2 linked regions of the Duganella zoogloeoides genome follow. The protein of the gene in region 1 binds, or shares a complex with, the protein of each later gene. Links are inferred from orthologs where the notes say so. Each region holds a gene or a part of one and is shown in the gene's direction. Other genes may lie near its edges.

Evidence for each region. The genes of interacting proteins can lie anywhere in the genome.
Region 2: the proteins of SR858_RS04790 (region 1) and SR858_RS11915 are in contact, whole or in part, in a cryo-EM structure (PDB 9GE8), measured with the Escherichia coli proteins. The link is inferred for Duganella zoogloeoides from one-to-one orthologs.

What each region holds. Positions count from the first base shown.
Region 1 is NZ_CP140152.1:1,089,587-1,096,966, forward strand. The notes cover bases 1,579-4,689. They hold SR858_RS04790 (ABC transporter permease), read left to right. Parts: upstream 1,579-1,920; coding sequence 1,921-4,458; downstream 4,459-4,689. Other genes in these bases: SR858_RS04785 (adenosine deaminase), read left to right, coding at 1,579-1,914; SR858_RS04795 (sensor histidine kinase), read left to right, coding at 4,599-4,689. Outside these bases: SR858_RS04780 (PrkA family serine protein kinase), read right to left, coding at 1-453; more of SR858_RS04785, read left to right, coding at 901-1,578; more of SR858_RS04795, read left to right, coding at 4,690-5,705; SR858_RS04800 (response regulator), read right to left, coding at 5,661-6,737; SR858_RS04805 (sensor histidine kinase), read right to left, coding at 6,740-7,380.
Region 2 is NZ_CP140152.1:2,673,578-2,680,758, reverse strand. Bases 2,805-5,716 are described here. They hold SR858_RS11915 (arylesterase), read left to right. Parts: upstream 2,805-3,898; coding sequence 3,899-4,534; downstream 4,535-5,716. Other genes in these bases: SR858_RS11905 (SurA N-terminal domain-containing protein), read right to left, coding at 5,657-5,716; mnmH (tRNA 2-selenouridine(34) synthase MnmH), read left to right, coding at 4,531-5,592; SR858_RS11920 (ABC transporter ATP-binding protein), read right to left, coding at 3,124-3,852; SR858_RS11925 (hypothetical protein), read right to left, coding at 2,805-3,109. In the rest of the region: SR858_RS11935 (NAD(P)H-hydrate dehydratase), read left to right, coding at 1-376; chrA (chromate efflux transporter), read right to left, coding at 369-1,568; more of SR858_RS11925, read right to left, coding at 1,565-2,804; more of SR858_RS11905, read right to left, coding at 5,717-7,181. UniProt on the Escherichia coli protein: TesA is a multifunctional esterase that can act as a thioesterase, lysophospholipase and protease.

The sequences.
Region 1 (7,380 bases):
GTCCTCGTTGAACAGGCCCAGCGGCGATTCGTTGACCGGCGAACCTTTCAGGCAATAGAACGGCACGTGCTCCATCAGCGACTTGAGCTTTTCCGCGATCGACGATTTACCGCCGCCAACCGGACCCAGCAGATACAGGATCTGCTTGCGCTCCTCGAGGCCCTGGGCCGCGTGGCGGAAGTAGGAGACCACTTGTTCGATCACTTCCTCGGTGCCATAGAATTCACGGAAGGCCGGGTAAATCTTGATGACCTTGTTGGCGAAGATGCGCGAGAGCCGGGTGTCGTTGCGGGTATCGACCAGGGTCGGTTCACCGATGGCAGCGAGCATGCGTTCGGGCGCGCTGGCGTAGGTGAGTCGATCTTTCTTGCACAGGTCGAGATATTCCTTCATGGACATCTCTTCCTCTTTGGTCCGTTCATACCGTGCAGCGTAGTTGTCAAAAATGGTCATTTGAATGTCCTTTGATGATGTAAACCTACTAGTCACGGGTCAGACAGCAAGGCTGCCGTGGCCCTGGATCGGTGCGTACTTGCTGAGTATTTTTCTTGTTGATCAGCTTCTGTGAGCGTCCTCGGAGTAGCACGGATTGCCCGTGGCTCTGAGCTGACTTTATCGCCGGTGGACGGCTTTTATGTGTTGGCCGTAAGGCTTCTTACGTCTATGAAATTTATTATTGCTCTATTGGTGCAGGAAGTCAAAAGATATGTCGTAATATCGTTAATACTCTTTCGTAAAGCTTTGATTTAAAAGAATAAAATTCGATATAACTACACGTTTCGCATGGACTTTTCCGCAATTTTTACCGCCATTTATGCCACAGTATCACGCTTGCGCGCAGCGTGCGCTAAGATGCCCAGTCATACGCATCAATCTCGTCATCTGTAACAGGAACTCATCATGTTGAATACCCAATTGCGCGGCGTGCTCGAAGGCATGCCCAAGGCCGAACTGCACATCCATATCGAAGGCTCGCTCGAGCCCGAACTGATCTTCGCGCTGGCCGCGCGCAACAACGTCGCGCTGCCATACGCCTCGGTCGAAGACCTGCGCGCCGCGTACGCGTTTACCGACCTGCAATCGTTCCTCGACATCTATTACGCCGGCGCCAGCGTGCTGCTGCACGAGCAAGATTTTTACGACATGACCGCCGCCTACCTCCAGCGCGCCGAGGCGGACAATGTACGCCATACCGAAATCTTTTTCGATCCGCAAACCCACACCGCGCGCGGCGTGCCGGTCAAGGACGTCATCGACGGCATTCACCGCGCCTGCCAGGACAGCCCGGTCAGCGCCACGCTGATCTTGAGCTTCCTGCGCCACCTGTCGGAAGAAGAGGCGTTCGCCACGCTGGAAGAAGCGCTGCCGTACCGCGACAAGTACATCGGCATCGGGCTCGACTCGTCCGAGCGCGGCAATCCGCCGGAAAAATTCGCCCGCGTGTTTGCGCGCTGCAAGGAACTCGGTTTCCACCTGGTGGCCCATGCCGGCGAAGAAGGTCCGCCGACCTATATCGAAACCGCGCTCGACGTGCTCCAGGTCGAGCGCATCGACCATGGCGTGCGCTGCCTGGAAGACCCGGCGCTGGTCGCGCGCCTGGCGCGCGAGCAGATGGCGCTGACCGTGTGCCCGCTGTCGAACGTCAAGCTGTGCGTATTCCCGGCCATGGCCCAGCACAACCTGCTCGAACTGCTCGACGCTGGCGTCAAGGTCACCATCAACTCGGACGACCCGGCCTATTTCGGCGGCTACATGAACGACAATTTCATTGCCACCTTCGAAGCGTTGCCGCTGGGCCTGTCGCACGCGCAGCGCCTGGCGCGCAACGGCTTTGAAGCGGCGTTCCTGCCCGACGCGCAAAAACAGCAGTTGCTGGCCGAAGTCGACGCCTATTTCGCCTCTCTCCCTTTTTAAAACAACATGATCAAACTCGCCCTGAGCATGACCGCGCGCGACTGGCGCGCCGGCCAATTGCGCTTCCTGCTGATCGCCCTGACGGTGGCCGTCGCGGCCCTGTCCGCTACCGGCTTCTTTATCGATCGCCTGCGTAGCGGCCTGGACCGTGATGCCCACCAGTTGCTGGGCGCCGACGTGGTGGTCAGCACCGACTTGCCGGTACGCCCCGAGTGGCGGGCCGAAGCGCTCCGGCGCGGGCTGGTGGTGACCGACACCGTGGTTTTCCCCAGCATGGCCACGGCAGGCGAGGGCGAGCAGTCGCAATCGATGCTGGCCTCGCTCAAGGCGGTCGGCCCCGGCTACCCGCTGCGCGGCCGGCTCAAGCTCACCACCGATGCCGCCCAGGCCGAGCAAAGCGAAGGCGCGGGCGCCGACGGCATCCCCGCGCCGGGCACGGTCTGGCTCGATGCCGGCCTCCTGGGCAGCCTGGGCACCAGCGTGGGCGGCCAGGTCAAGCTCGGCGACAAGACATTCACGGTCGCGCAACTGATCGCGTCCGAACCCGATCGCGGCGCCAACTTCCTGGCGTTCGCGCCGCGCGTGATGCTGGCGCTGGCCGACCTCGAAGCGACCAACCTGATCCAGCCCGGCTCGCGCGTGACGTACCGCCTGCTGGTAGCGGCGCCGCCATCGTCGAAAAATACCGCAGCCGAAGCGGCTGCGTTCCAGCAATGGATGCAGGACACCATCAAACAGGCCAATCTCAAGGGCGTGCGGGTCGAGTCGCTGGAAAATGGCCGCCCCGAAATGCGCAACACGCTTGACCGCGCGGACCGTTTCCTGTCGCTGGTCGGCTTGCTGTCGGCCATGCTGGCGGCGGTGGCCGTGGCCATGGCCGCGCGCCGCTTCATGCAGCGCCACCTCGATGCCTGCGCCATGCTGCGCTGCCTGGGCCTGACGCAAAACCAGGTCACCGCGATGTATCTGTACGAATTCCTGCTGGTCGGCCTGGCCGGTAGCGCCATGGGTGTGGCGGTCGGCTTCGGCGCCCACTACGTGCTGCTGGAAGTGCTGGGCAAGCTGGTGGCCGCCAACTTGCCTGGTCCCACCATCTGGCCGGCTCTGCAAGGCCTGGCCACCGGCATCCTGCTGCTGGCCGCGTTTGCGCTGCCGCCGATTTTGCAACTGCGCAAGGTGCCGCACAACCGCGTGATCCGCCGCGAGCAGGACGCACCGCAGGTGGCGGCGTTGGCCACCTACGGCCTCGGTTTCGCCGGGTTTGCATCGCTGCTGTTGTGGCAGGCGGGCGACGCCATGCTGGCGCTGTACACGGCGCTCGGTTTTGTGGCCGCCTTCGGCGTGTTCGCGCTGGTGGCGTGGCTGGGCCTGAAAGCGCTCAAGCCGCTGCGCGGCGCCATCGACCATCAAAGCTGGCGCTTCGCCATCACCTCGCTGCAACGCCGCCCGGGCGCGACCATCGTGCAGGTGGTGTCGCTGGCGCTGGGCATGATGGCGCTGCTGGTGCTCACCGTGGTGCGCGAAGACCTGATGACGGCCTGGCGCAATGCTACGCCGCCCGATGCGCCCAACCGCTTCATCATCAACATCCAGCCCGAGCAAAAAGACCAGATCGCCGCGCGCCTGAAGTCTGCTGGCGTGGCCTATGCGCCGCAGTATCCGATGATCCGTGGCCGGCTGGCCGCCGTCAACGGCCAGCCGGTCACGGCCGAGACGTACACCGAGGACCGCGCGCGCGGCCTGGCCGACCGCGAATTCAACCTCTCCACCATGGCCACCATGCAGGCCGAGAACGAGATCGTGGCCGGCAAGTGGTTTACCGACGCTCCCGGCGTCGCCGAAGCGTCGGTGGAGGAGGGCATTGCCAAGACCCTGCGCTGGAAGGTGGGCGACAAGCTCAACTTCAATATCGCCGGTTCGCCGGTCGAGGTGACGATTACCAGCTTGCGCAAGCTCGAATGGGGCTCGATGCGGGTCAATTTCTTCGTCATCATCAACCCGGCGGCGCTCACCGAAGTGTCGCAAAGCTGGATCACGGCGTTCCACCTGCCGGGCCAGCAGGGACCGGTGATGAACGCCCTCACGCGCGACTTCCCGAACCTGACGATCGTCGATGTCGGCGGCTTGCTGCGCCAGGTGCAGGCCGTGCTCGACCAGGTGGTCACCGCGATCGAATTCCTGTTCATCTTCACGCTGGCCTCCGGCTTGCTGGTGCTGTACGCCGCGCTGATGGGTTCGCAGGACGAGCGTACCCGCGAATCGGGCCTGCTGCGCGCGCTGGGCGCCACCCGGCGCCAGTTGTCGCAGGCGCAACTGATCGAATTCACGCTGGTGGGGGCGCTGGCCGGGGTGCTGGCCGCCACCGGCGCCGCCGTGATGGGCTGGGCGCTGGCCACGTACCAGTTCAAGTTTGCCTGGGCCTTCTCGCCGTCGGTGTGGATGGTGGGCTTGCTCGCTGGCGCCGTGTGCGCGATTGCCGGCGGCTGGCTCGGTTTGCGCAGCGTGCTGCGCCAGCCGCCGCTGCAAACCTTGCGCGAAGGCTGACGCAGGCGCATTGACTGGGCAGGGGGCAGGCGCCTCCTGCCTTGCGCGCCGGCGCTGGGAAGTATTGTAGAATCGGCCCACCAACAGGATGCCCCGCCCCCGCTTCCTTTCTTTAGCCCTGAGAAGCGACTGTCCACCCCATGTTTGATTCCATCTGCGCGACCTACACCGGATCTGACGGCGAGCTCAATCGTGACCTGTTCAGCAGTTCTGTCGATTGCATTAAAATTCTCGACCTGCAAGGAAGATTGGGTCAGCTTAATCCGGGCGGCGTGGTGGCGCTTGAGTTGAGTGCACCGGAACAGATACTTGGCAAGACCTGGTGGGAATTCTGGCCAGAAGACGGCCGCATGCTGGCACAAAACGCTTTCGAAAGCGCCAAAAACGGCAAGGTCAGCAAGTTCAACGCCTTCTGTCCCACCGCCCAGGGTACGCCGCGCTGGTGGGACGTGGTGGCCAACCCGGTGTTCGGCGCCGACGGCCAGGTGCGCGAAGTGATGGTGGTGTCGCGCGACATGACCGAGCTGTTCATGGCGCGCCAGGCGCTGCACGACGCTGACCTGCGCAAGGACGCCTTCCTGGCCACCGTGGCGCACGAGTTGCGCAACCCCATCTCGGCTGCGCACAACGCCACCGAATTGCTGAAACTCAAGGCCTTCGACCACGTCCGCACCGCCGAACTGGCGCAAATGGTGCAGCGCCAACTGGGCCACATGAGCCGGGTGGCCGAGGACTTGCTCGATACGACGCGCATCCGCCGTGGCGAAATCCGCCTGAGCCTGGTCCGGCTCGACATGCGCGCCGTGGTGTACGACACCGTGGAGCAGTTGCAGTCGGCGGTGCAGGCCAAGCAGCATCGCCTGACGGTCGATATCGATGCCGCTGCTTGCCTGGTAATGGGCGACCACACGCGGCTGGTACAGGCGGTGGGCAATGTACTGGGCAACGCGGTGCGCTACACGCCCGAGGGTGGCGTCATCACGCTGGCGCTGCGCCGCGCCGGCGACATCATCACCGTGCGCATCACCGACAATGGCATGGGCATCCCGGCCGAGCGCCTGGCGACCATCTTCGACATCTACAGCCAGGTCCACAAGTCCACCGAGCGCAAGAGCGACGGCCTGGGACTGGGCCTGTCGCTGGTACGGGCGCTGGTGGAACTGCATGGCGGTACCGTGGCTGCCGCCAGCGCTGGCGTGGCGTCAGGGAGTTGTTTCACGATCACGCTGCCGGCCGCGCCGCGTTGATGTGACGCTGGCCGCCGCGTTGGCCAGTTCGCGCTCCTGGCGCAGGAACTCGGTATAGGCCAGCGGCGGCTGCGCGTAATAATGCGGCGGCAGGTCGAACAGCGCCCAGTAATAGGTTTCGCGGCCCCGGCATACTTGGGGCGTGGCGCAATAGCGGTGCCAGTTGTCGCCCATGTGGCGCGCATACATGCCGTCGCCATCCACATCCGAAAAGAACGGCAGCACGCGCCGCGCACCCAGGGCGTCGAGCAGCGATTGCGGCGCGTCGCTGTCGCACGCCATCTCGTATTGCGCCGCCATGCCTTGCTCGGTTTCGATCATCATCAGCCGGGTGCGGCCAAATTTATCCAGGAACACGATGCCGGTGGGATTGGCGAACAGGTAGTGCTCGATGAAGCCCAGGTCCTGCTTGAGCCGCTGCACCTGCAAGGCCAGCACCGGGTCGTCGAGGAAGTGGTAATTGTGCAGCAGCACCAGCTCGCGCAAGGTTTCCGACTGGTCGGCGAAATAGCGCCGTTGCAGCGTGGTGATTTCCAGTTCCAGGATGTCGAGCGCATGGTCGTCGCTTTTCTGGATGTAGCGGTCGATCAGGCCGCGGTTGAAGGCGCTCACCGCGATTTTCTCGTCGGCGGCACCGGTAAATAAAATCTTCTTGCACGGCAGGTCGCTCACCAGCTCGCAAAATTCCAGCCCATTCATTTGCGGCATCGAGTAATCGACCACCAGCACCGACGGCGTGGCAAAGCGCTGCGGCTGGCCGGCGATGCGGTAAATTGCATCGACGTCGAGCGCCACGTTGAACTGGTCGCCCGGCTGGTTCTGGGTATCGAAATTCATGTGCAGCGGCGTGAGCGGCGGCGTGCCGCGCCGGCCTTGCTCGCCGTGGCGCAACCAGTGCAGCGCCGTGGTGGTGTCGTGAAAAGTCTTGCTGGCGTGGATGGGGTCGAGCTGGAACGACAGGCTGCGCAGGAAGGAGTCGCTGTCATCGACCAGCACGGTCAGGGTGGGGTGGGTGTAGAGAGGGAGTGACATGATTATTTTGCCAGTGAGGCCTGCTGGGGGAATTCGAGGATGAAAATGGCGTAGGCGCTTTCGCGCGACACGCATTCGATGGTGGCGCTCCAGGCATCCATGATTTCCTGGCACAGCGCCAGGCCGATGCCGGCGCCGTTGTGCGGCGGGAATGAATAAAAGCGGTGGAAGATCAGCGGCATCTGCTGCGCCGGAATGCCGCAGCCGGTGTCGATGAACAGCAGGCGCGGCGGCGCATGGCCGCCATCGACCACGATCCGCACCCGGCCCTTGCCGGCGCGCTGGATGGCTTTCAGCGCATTCCTCAGCAGGTTCAGCAGGATCACCACCGACAGCTCGGACTGGCCGGCGAAACTGAAATTGCGGCGCACCTCCAGCGCCACCAGCTTTTGCTGGCCGGCGTTGACGAACGGGTAGCGCTTGAGCACCGCCGCCACCACTGCTTCCATCGATACCGTCTCGATCGGCCGCAGGCTGCGCCGTACCGCCGTGGCGCTGAGCAGGAACAGGTCGATCATGTGGTTCATATGGCGCACCTCGAACTGGATCCGCGCCAGCGCGTCGACGGTGCCCACGCGGTCGGCCGGCAGCGGCCCCGCACCTTCCGAGCACATGCGCAGCAGGCCGCGCACATTGGCGTCCA
Region 2 (7,181 bases), 1.6 Mb from region 1 along the record:
GCGGTTGCTGGGCGCCACCGTGGCCACCGTGCAGGCCGACCGCGTGGCCGCAGCACGCACGCTGGCCGCGCGCCTGCAGGCGGTGGTGGTATTAAAGGGGTCGGGCACCGTGATCGCCGCACCGGACGGCCACTGCGTGATCAACCCCACCGGCAACCCGGCGCTGGCCACGGCCGGTACCGGCGACGTGTTGTCCGGCGTTTGTGCCGCACTGCTGGCGCAAGGTTGCCCGCCGTGGCCGGCTGCGCTGGCGGCAGTGTGGCTGCATGGTGCGGCAGCCGATGCGCTGGTGGTCAGCGGCATCGGCCCGATCGGCATGACGGCCGGCGAACTGGTGCCGGCGATCCGCACTGCCCTGAACCGGCTCGCTAGCTGAACAAGAACCAGCCTGCTGCAACGCAACCCAATACCACCAGCCACGGCGGCAGCTTCCACCACATCAGCGCGGCCAGCGCAACCAGTGCCAGCGCCAGGTCACGCCACCCAAGCATGGCGCCGGTCCATACCGGGTCGTACAAGGCCGCCAGCAGCAAGCCCACCACGGCCGCATTCATGCCGGCCAGCGCCGCCTGGGCGCGACGATTGCCTCTCAGGTCACGCCAGAACGGCAAGGCGCCGGCCAGCAGCAGGAACGACGGCAGGAAAATCGCCAGCAGGCAGATCGCGCCGCCGAGCCAGCCCGACGGCGCGACCGTCATCGACGCGCCAAGAAAGGCCGCAAACGTGAATAGCGGCCCCGGCACGGTTTGCGCTGCGCCATAGCCGGCCAGGAACGTCTGCTTGCCCACCCAGCCGCTGGGCACCACCTCGGCCTGCAACAGCGGCAGCACCACGTGGCCGCCACCGAACACCAGCGCACCGCTGCGATAGAATGCGTCCGCCATGGCCAACGGTTGGCCCGGCAGCCATTGCACCGCCAGCGGCAGGCCGATCAGCAGCGAGCAGAACAGCGCAAGCCACAGGGCGCCGGCGCGGCGGCCGATCATGATCGGCAAGCTCACCGGCGGATCGCCGGCACCGGACCGGAACAGCAGCAGCCCGATGATGCCGGCAGCAGCGATCACGCCCACCTGTGCCCACGCCGACGGGGCCAGCACCACGCAACCGGCGGCACCGGCCATCAGCAGCACGCGCGGCAGATCGGTGCACAGCTTACGCGCCATGCCCCATACCGCCTGCGCCACCACGGTCACCGCCACGACTTTCAGGCCGTGCACGACACCGGCCGACAACAGCTGGCCGTGCCGGGCCATGCCCAGCGCAAACAGGATCAGGAGGATGGCCGACGGCAAGGTGAAACCGGCCCAGGCCGCCAACGCCCCGGCGTACCCGGCGCGCAAGAGCCCCAGCGCCATGCCCACCTGGCTGCTGGCGGGGCCGGGCAGGAACTGGCACAGCGCCACCAGGTCGGCGTAGTCCGCTGCCGTGAGCCAGCGCCGTCGCGTCACGAACTCGTCGTGAAAATAGCCGAGATGGGCGATGGGGCCGCCAAACGACGTCAGCCCCAGGCGCAAAAAAATCACGAACACACCCAAGCCCGCGCGCCAGCGGTGGCGCGCGTCGTTCAACGCCGCACCAGGTCCGCTTCGATGGCCTTCAGGAAGGCGCGCTGCGACCATTCCACGTCGTTGACCACGATGGCCGGCGTGTAAAACGTGGCGGCGCTACGCGGGCGGTTGACCACCACCTTGGACGGCACCACCACCGACGCCAGGCCCGACTTCAAAGGTTCGAGGCGGATGTCGGTGTACGACGAATCGGCCGCGCTGGGCGCGCCGATCAATTTCGTGTTCGGGAACAGCGAGAATACGTCGAGCGCTTCCAGGCAGGCGCCCGTGCATTGGCCCGGCACCACCACGTACACAGGCTTGGTGAACGGGGCCGGATCGCCAGGCAGGTTCTCGGCGCGGTCGCTGTCGCTGACCGGGTCGCGGCGGGCCGGATCGGGATAGAATTTTTCATCGCGGGACTGGGCGGCCAGCATGCCTTGAGCGACCACGGCCGGATCGTAATCCAGCTGGCGGCGCTGCTGTTCGGACAGGTCTGCCGCTTCGAACGACGTGTGGGCGATGTTGGCGAACGACGCGCGCCACAGCACCGCCTGGCGCGCCTGCGCCACCTTGAGGCGACGGTTGACGCGGGCCTCGCCCCACAGCGCACGCGCCAGGTTCAGGCCCCAGACGGCATCGCCGCCCTGGTTGCCGCGCAGGTCGATCACCACGGCGCTGGCGTCGAGATAGCGCTGGCGGTTGGCCTGCACTTCGGCCAGCATGGCGCCGTAAGCGGTGCGCTCGGTATCGTTGGGCTGGAACGTGGGCAGCGCAAACCAGTGCAGGCCGTAGCGTGGCGTGCTGACGCCGATCGGCTGGGTGACACCGTTGAAACTGTCGTCGCGCAGGCGCTGGGCCGCTTCGTCCATCGCGCGCCAGCTGAGCGTAAGGCGCGATTCGCGGCCTTCGTCAATGAAGATGCACTGGACGGGCAAAGTAATGAAGGGGTTGCCCTGGTCGATGAAGACGTCGGGCGCAAACGTCCACCACGGGCCGGTACCGCCGCTGCGCTGGCCGAAGCCGAACACATTGGTTTCCACCAGTTGCGCGATTGGCTTGCCGTCGCAGTCGGCGATGCGCGCGCCCACGGCCGGGCCGCCGGGCGTGGTGGCGGCCACGAACATATTGTCGCCGCGCCAGGCGGTGATGAAGCCGGGCCAGCGCGGCGCCGCCGGCGGCATGTCCTTCAGCACCACGCCGGCACGGCCATCACCAAGCAAGGCGTTGAAGTGCTGCAGCGCGGCCGCATAGCCGGCGCCGTCACGCACCCTGGAGGCCAGCGCCTGGCCGCCTTCGCGTGCCTTTTCGAGATTACGGGCAAAATCGGGGTTGGCCGGATCGACCGTGCCCGGGTGGTCGTCGAGCGTGATCAGGTAGGCAGCTTCGACATCGGCGACCGCGGCCTGGCGCCACTGCTCGGCGGACATGGTTGGAGCCGGTGCCGGCGTCGGCGCCGGCCGCTGGGCCGGACCCTGGGCATAAGCGGCGGCCACGGCAAAGGCCAGCAAGGAACCGGCGCCGAATCGGCGCGCGGATGTTTTAAAAGATGCGATCGACATGCTTGCTCTCCTGATCACACCAGCCGCCCCGCGGCAATCGTGATCGTGCGGCCGCAGCGCGCAGCCATCGATTGGTCGTGCGTGACCAGCACCAGGGTGGAGCCATGCTGGCGGTTCAATTCGAACATCAACTGGATCACCGCCTCGCCGGTGGCCGCATCGAGGCTGCCGGTCGGTTCGTCGGCAAACAGCAACGGCGGTTCGCTGACGAACGCGCGCGCCAGCGCCACGCGCTGCTGCTCGCCGCCCGACAGATATTTGGGATAATGCTTGAGGCGCGACGACAGGCCCACCCGGCCCAGCATCGCTTCGGCCTTGTCGCGCGCGCCTGCCACGCCGGTCAGTTCCAGCGGCAGCATGACGTTTTCCAGGGCGGTCAGGTGCGCCAGCAACTGGAAAGACTGGAACACAAAGCCCAGCTTTTCCTTGCGCAGCGCAGCGCGGCCGTCTTCATCGAGAGCATAGATATCGACGCCGTCCAGGATCACCTTGCCGGCGCTGGGCGTGTCCAGCCCGGCCAGCAAGCCGAGCAAGGTGGACTTGCCGGAACCGGACGCGCCCACGATGGCAAGCGTCTCCGCCCGTTGCACGGTAAAATCGACCTCATGCAGGATCGTCAGTTCGCCGCTGGCGTCGGCCACGCGCTTGGCGAGGCCGCTGACGACGATGGCGGCCGAGGCATGGTTGGCCGCAGCACTGGCGGCGGTAACATCGGCTGCATGGAATCCGGGACCATCCGGCACGAAATTGGAAGACGCTTTAGGGAAATCAGGCATGCGCAATATGGAAATGAAGTTAGCAAAGAAACTGAGTGTACACGTCGCGGCGGCCTGGCTCATGGTGGCGGTAGCGGCGAGCGCCCATTCTGCACCAAAAACCGTCCTCGTGCTCGGCGACAGCCTCTCTGCGGAGTACGGCCTGGCGCGGGGCACGGGCTGGGTGGCGCTGGCCGAAAAGAAAGTGAAAGACCAGAAACTCGACGCCGAGATCGTCAATGCCAGCGTCAGCGGCGAGACCACCAGCGGCGGCCGTAGCCGCCTGCCGGCCCTGCTGACCAGGCACAAGCCGGCGCTGGTGGTGATCGAACTGGGCGCCAACGACGGCCTGCGCGGCCTGCCGGTAGCTGCCGCCCAGGCCAATCTCAAGGCCATGGCAGATACTGCCGGCAAGTCCGGCGCCAAGGTGATGCTGGTCGGCATGCGCATTCCGCCCAACTATGGCCGCGACTATTCCGACAAATTCTACGCCATGTACGGCACCCTGAGCCGCGAGCTGAAAGCGCCGCTGGTGCCGTTCATGCTCGACGGCGTGGCCGAGAAAACCGAGATGTTCCAGCCCGACCGCCTGCACCCGCTGGCTGAAGCGCACCCTACCATTCTCAACAATATCTGGCCCGTGCTGGAAAAATCGATCAAGGCAAAATGAAATATCCGGAAGTACTCGGCATCAACGACGTCCTGCCTCAACTGGCCAGCTTCGACGCCATCATCGACGCCCGCAGCCCGGGCGAGTTCGCGCAGGACCACCTGCCCGGCGCCATCAACGCGCCGGTGCTCGACGACGAGCAGCGTGTTCGGGTGGGCACCATGTACAAGCAGATCGGCGCATTCGAAGCCAAGAAGCTCGGCGCGGTGCTGGTGGCGAAAAATATCGCCAGCCACATCGAGCAACTGTGGCTCGAGCAACCGCGCGAATGGCGCCCGCTGGTGTATTGCTGGCGTGGCGGCAACCGCAGCGGCTCGATGGCCCACATCCTCTCCAAGGTCGGCTGGCCCGTGGTCCAGCTCGACGGCGGCTACAAGGCGTTTCGCGCCGAGGTCAATGCCGCCCTGGAACTGGCGCCGCAACTGCGCTTCAAGGTGATTTGCGGCACCACCGGCAGCGGCAAGAGCCGTTTACTGGAAGTGCTGGCCGCGCAAGGTGCGCAAGTGCTGGACCTGGAGCAACTGGCCGCGCACCGCGGCTCGGTGCTGGGCCACTTGCCCAGCCAGACGCAGCCGAGCCAGAAAGCGTTCGAAACCCGCATCTGGGACTGCCTGCGCCGCTGCGACCCGGCACTGCCGGTGTTCGTGGAATCGGAAAGCAAAAAAGTCGGCAACCTGCGCGTGCCGGCCGCATTGATGGACACCATGCGCGGCGCCGACTGCATCGCGCTCACATTGAGCCGCGCCGACCGCGTGCGGCTGCTGATGGAAGACTATGCGCATTTCCTGGTCAGTCCGGCGACCTTGAATGCACAACTCGAACATTTGACGGCCTTGCATGGCAAGGAAAAGATCCGACGCTGGCAATCGATGGCCGACAGCGGCGCCATGCCGCAGCTGGTCGATGAATTACTGGCCGAGCATTACGATCCCGCCTATTTGCGCTCGATCGACCGCAATTTCGTGCGGTATGGCGATGCTGTGCCGCTGGCGCTTGGCGATATCGGCGCCGCCGATTTCCTGTCCGGGGCGCGCTGGCTGATCGAGAACGTGCACTGAGGTTTTTGCAGGCGCAATAAAAAAGGGCCGCGTGATGAACGCGGCCCTTTTTACATGTTGCTGATTACTCTTTAACTTCCGTCACGGTGGTGGTGACGATAGGCTTGAGGATCTTGACCTTGGCGCGCTGCTTGAGCAGCTCGATGTACTCGTACATCTCTTGCTGGGCAATGATGGTACCGATCTGCTCGGCTTCTTGCTTGCGACGCTCGGCGTCCTGCTCGACAGGCTGCTGCACCTTGCCGATACGGTACACGCTGTAACCCATGCCTGGCAGTTCCACGCCCACGTAGGCTGGCAGCTTGCTGGTATCGGCCTTCATCACTTCTTGCAGGGCCACGCCGTTCAAGCCTTCCGGCTTGCTGCGCGACACCAGCTTGGCAGGACCGAAACCGGTGGCGTCGCCAGCCTTCCTGGCGGCAGCCAGTTTCTCGGCGCCGGCTTTGCTGGCCAGCTTGGCGGCTTCTTCCATCGTCACGCGCTGGCGGATCGCCGCGTCGACTTCGGCCAGCGGACGCTTGGAGGCCGGCTTGAACTCGACAATACGGCCGGCAACCAGGGTGCTTGGCGCCACTTCGATCGCTTCGGTATTGCTCTTCTTGGTGATCGAGTCGTTCGAGAACAGCGCGGTCAGGAACTTGGCGTTGTTGTACGGCGCAGGACCAGCTTGCGGCGACGGCGTGCGCGAGATATTGCTGGCAGTCTCGATTTTCAGGCCCAGCTTGTCGGCAGCCGGCTTCAGGCTGTCCGATTGCTCGTACACGGTGTTGGTGAACACTTCAGCCATTTCCGAGTATTTTTTCGACGCTTGCGAGGTTTTCAGTGCATCGGCCACGTCGGTTTTCACCGATTCCAGCGGCTTGACCACGGCAGGCTTCAATTCGGTCACGGTCAGCACGTGGAAACCGTAGTCCGACTGCACCGGATCGCTGATCTCGCCCTGCTTGAGCTTCATCACAGCAGCTTCCAGTGGCGCCGGCAGGCTGCCCTTGGTCACGTAGTCGAGGTCGCCGCCCTGCTCGGACGAAGGGTCTTCCGACTTGGCCTTGGCGATCTTGGCGAAGTCGCCTGGCGTTTTGCGCACTTCGGCAGCAATCGCTTCGGCCTTGGCCTTGGCGGTTGCCACGTCGGCAGCGCTCGCGCCTTTTTTCAGTGCGACCAGGATGTGCGCGGCACGGCGGCTTTCCGGGGTGGTGAACGCAGCCTGGTTGGCATCGTAGTACTTGGCGATGTCGGCATCGGTCACTTTTACCTGGCTCAGCACGGCGTCATTGTTGAGCACAACGTATTCGATCTTCGCTTGTTCCGGGATTTCGAAGAACTTGCTGTTCTTGTCGTAGAACGCCTTGACCATGGCATCGGTCACTTTGACTTGCGGCACGAACTCGGTGATCGGCAGCGCCAGTTCCTGCACTTCACGCTCTTGCGAACCGATGTTCGACAGCGTGGTCGCGACCGCGCGCGGCGCGAAACCGGTGCTTTGCACGGCGCCGCCCAGCTGTTGCAGGGCCATGTCGCGGCGCATGCGGGCGTCGTTCATGGCTGGTGTCAAGCCTTGCGAGGCCAGGATGGCTTTATAGCGCTCCATG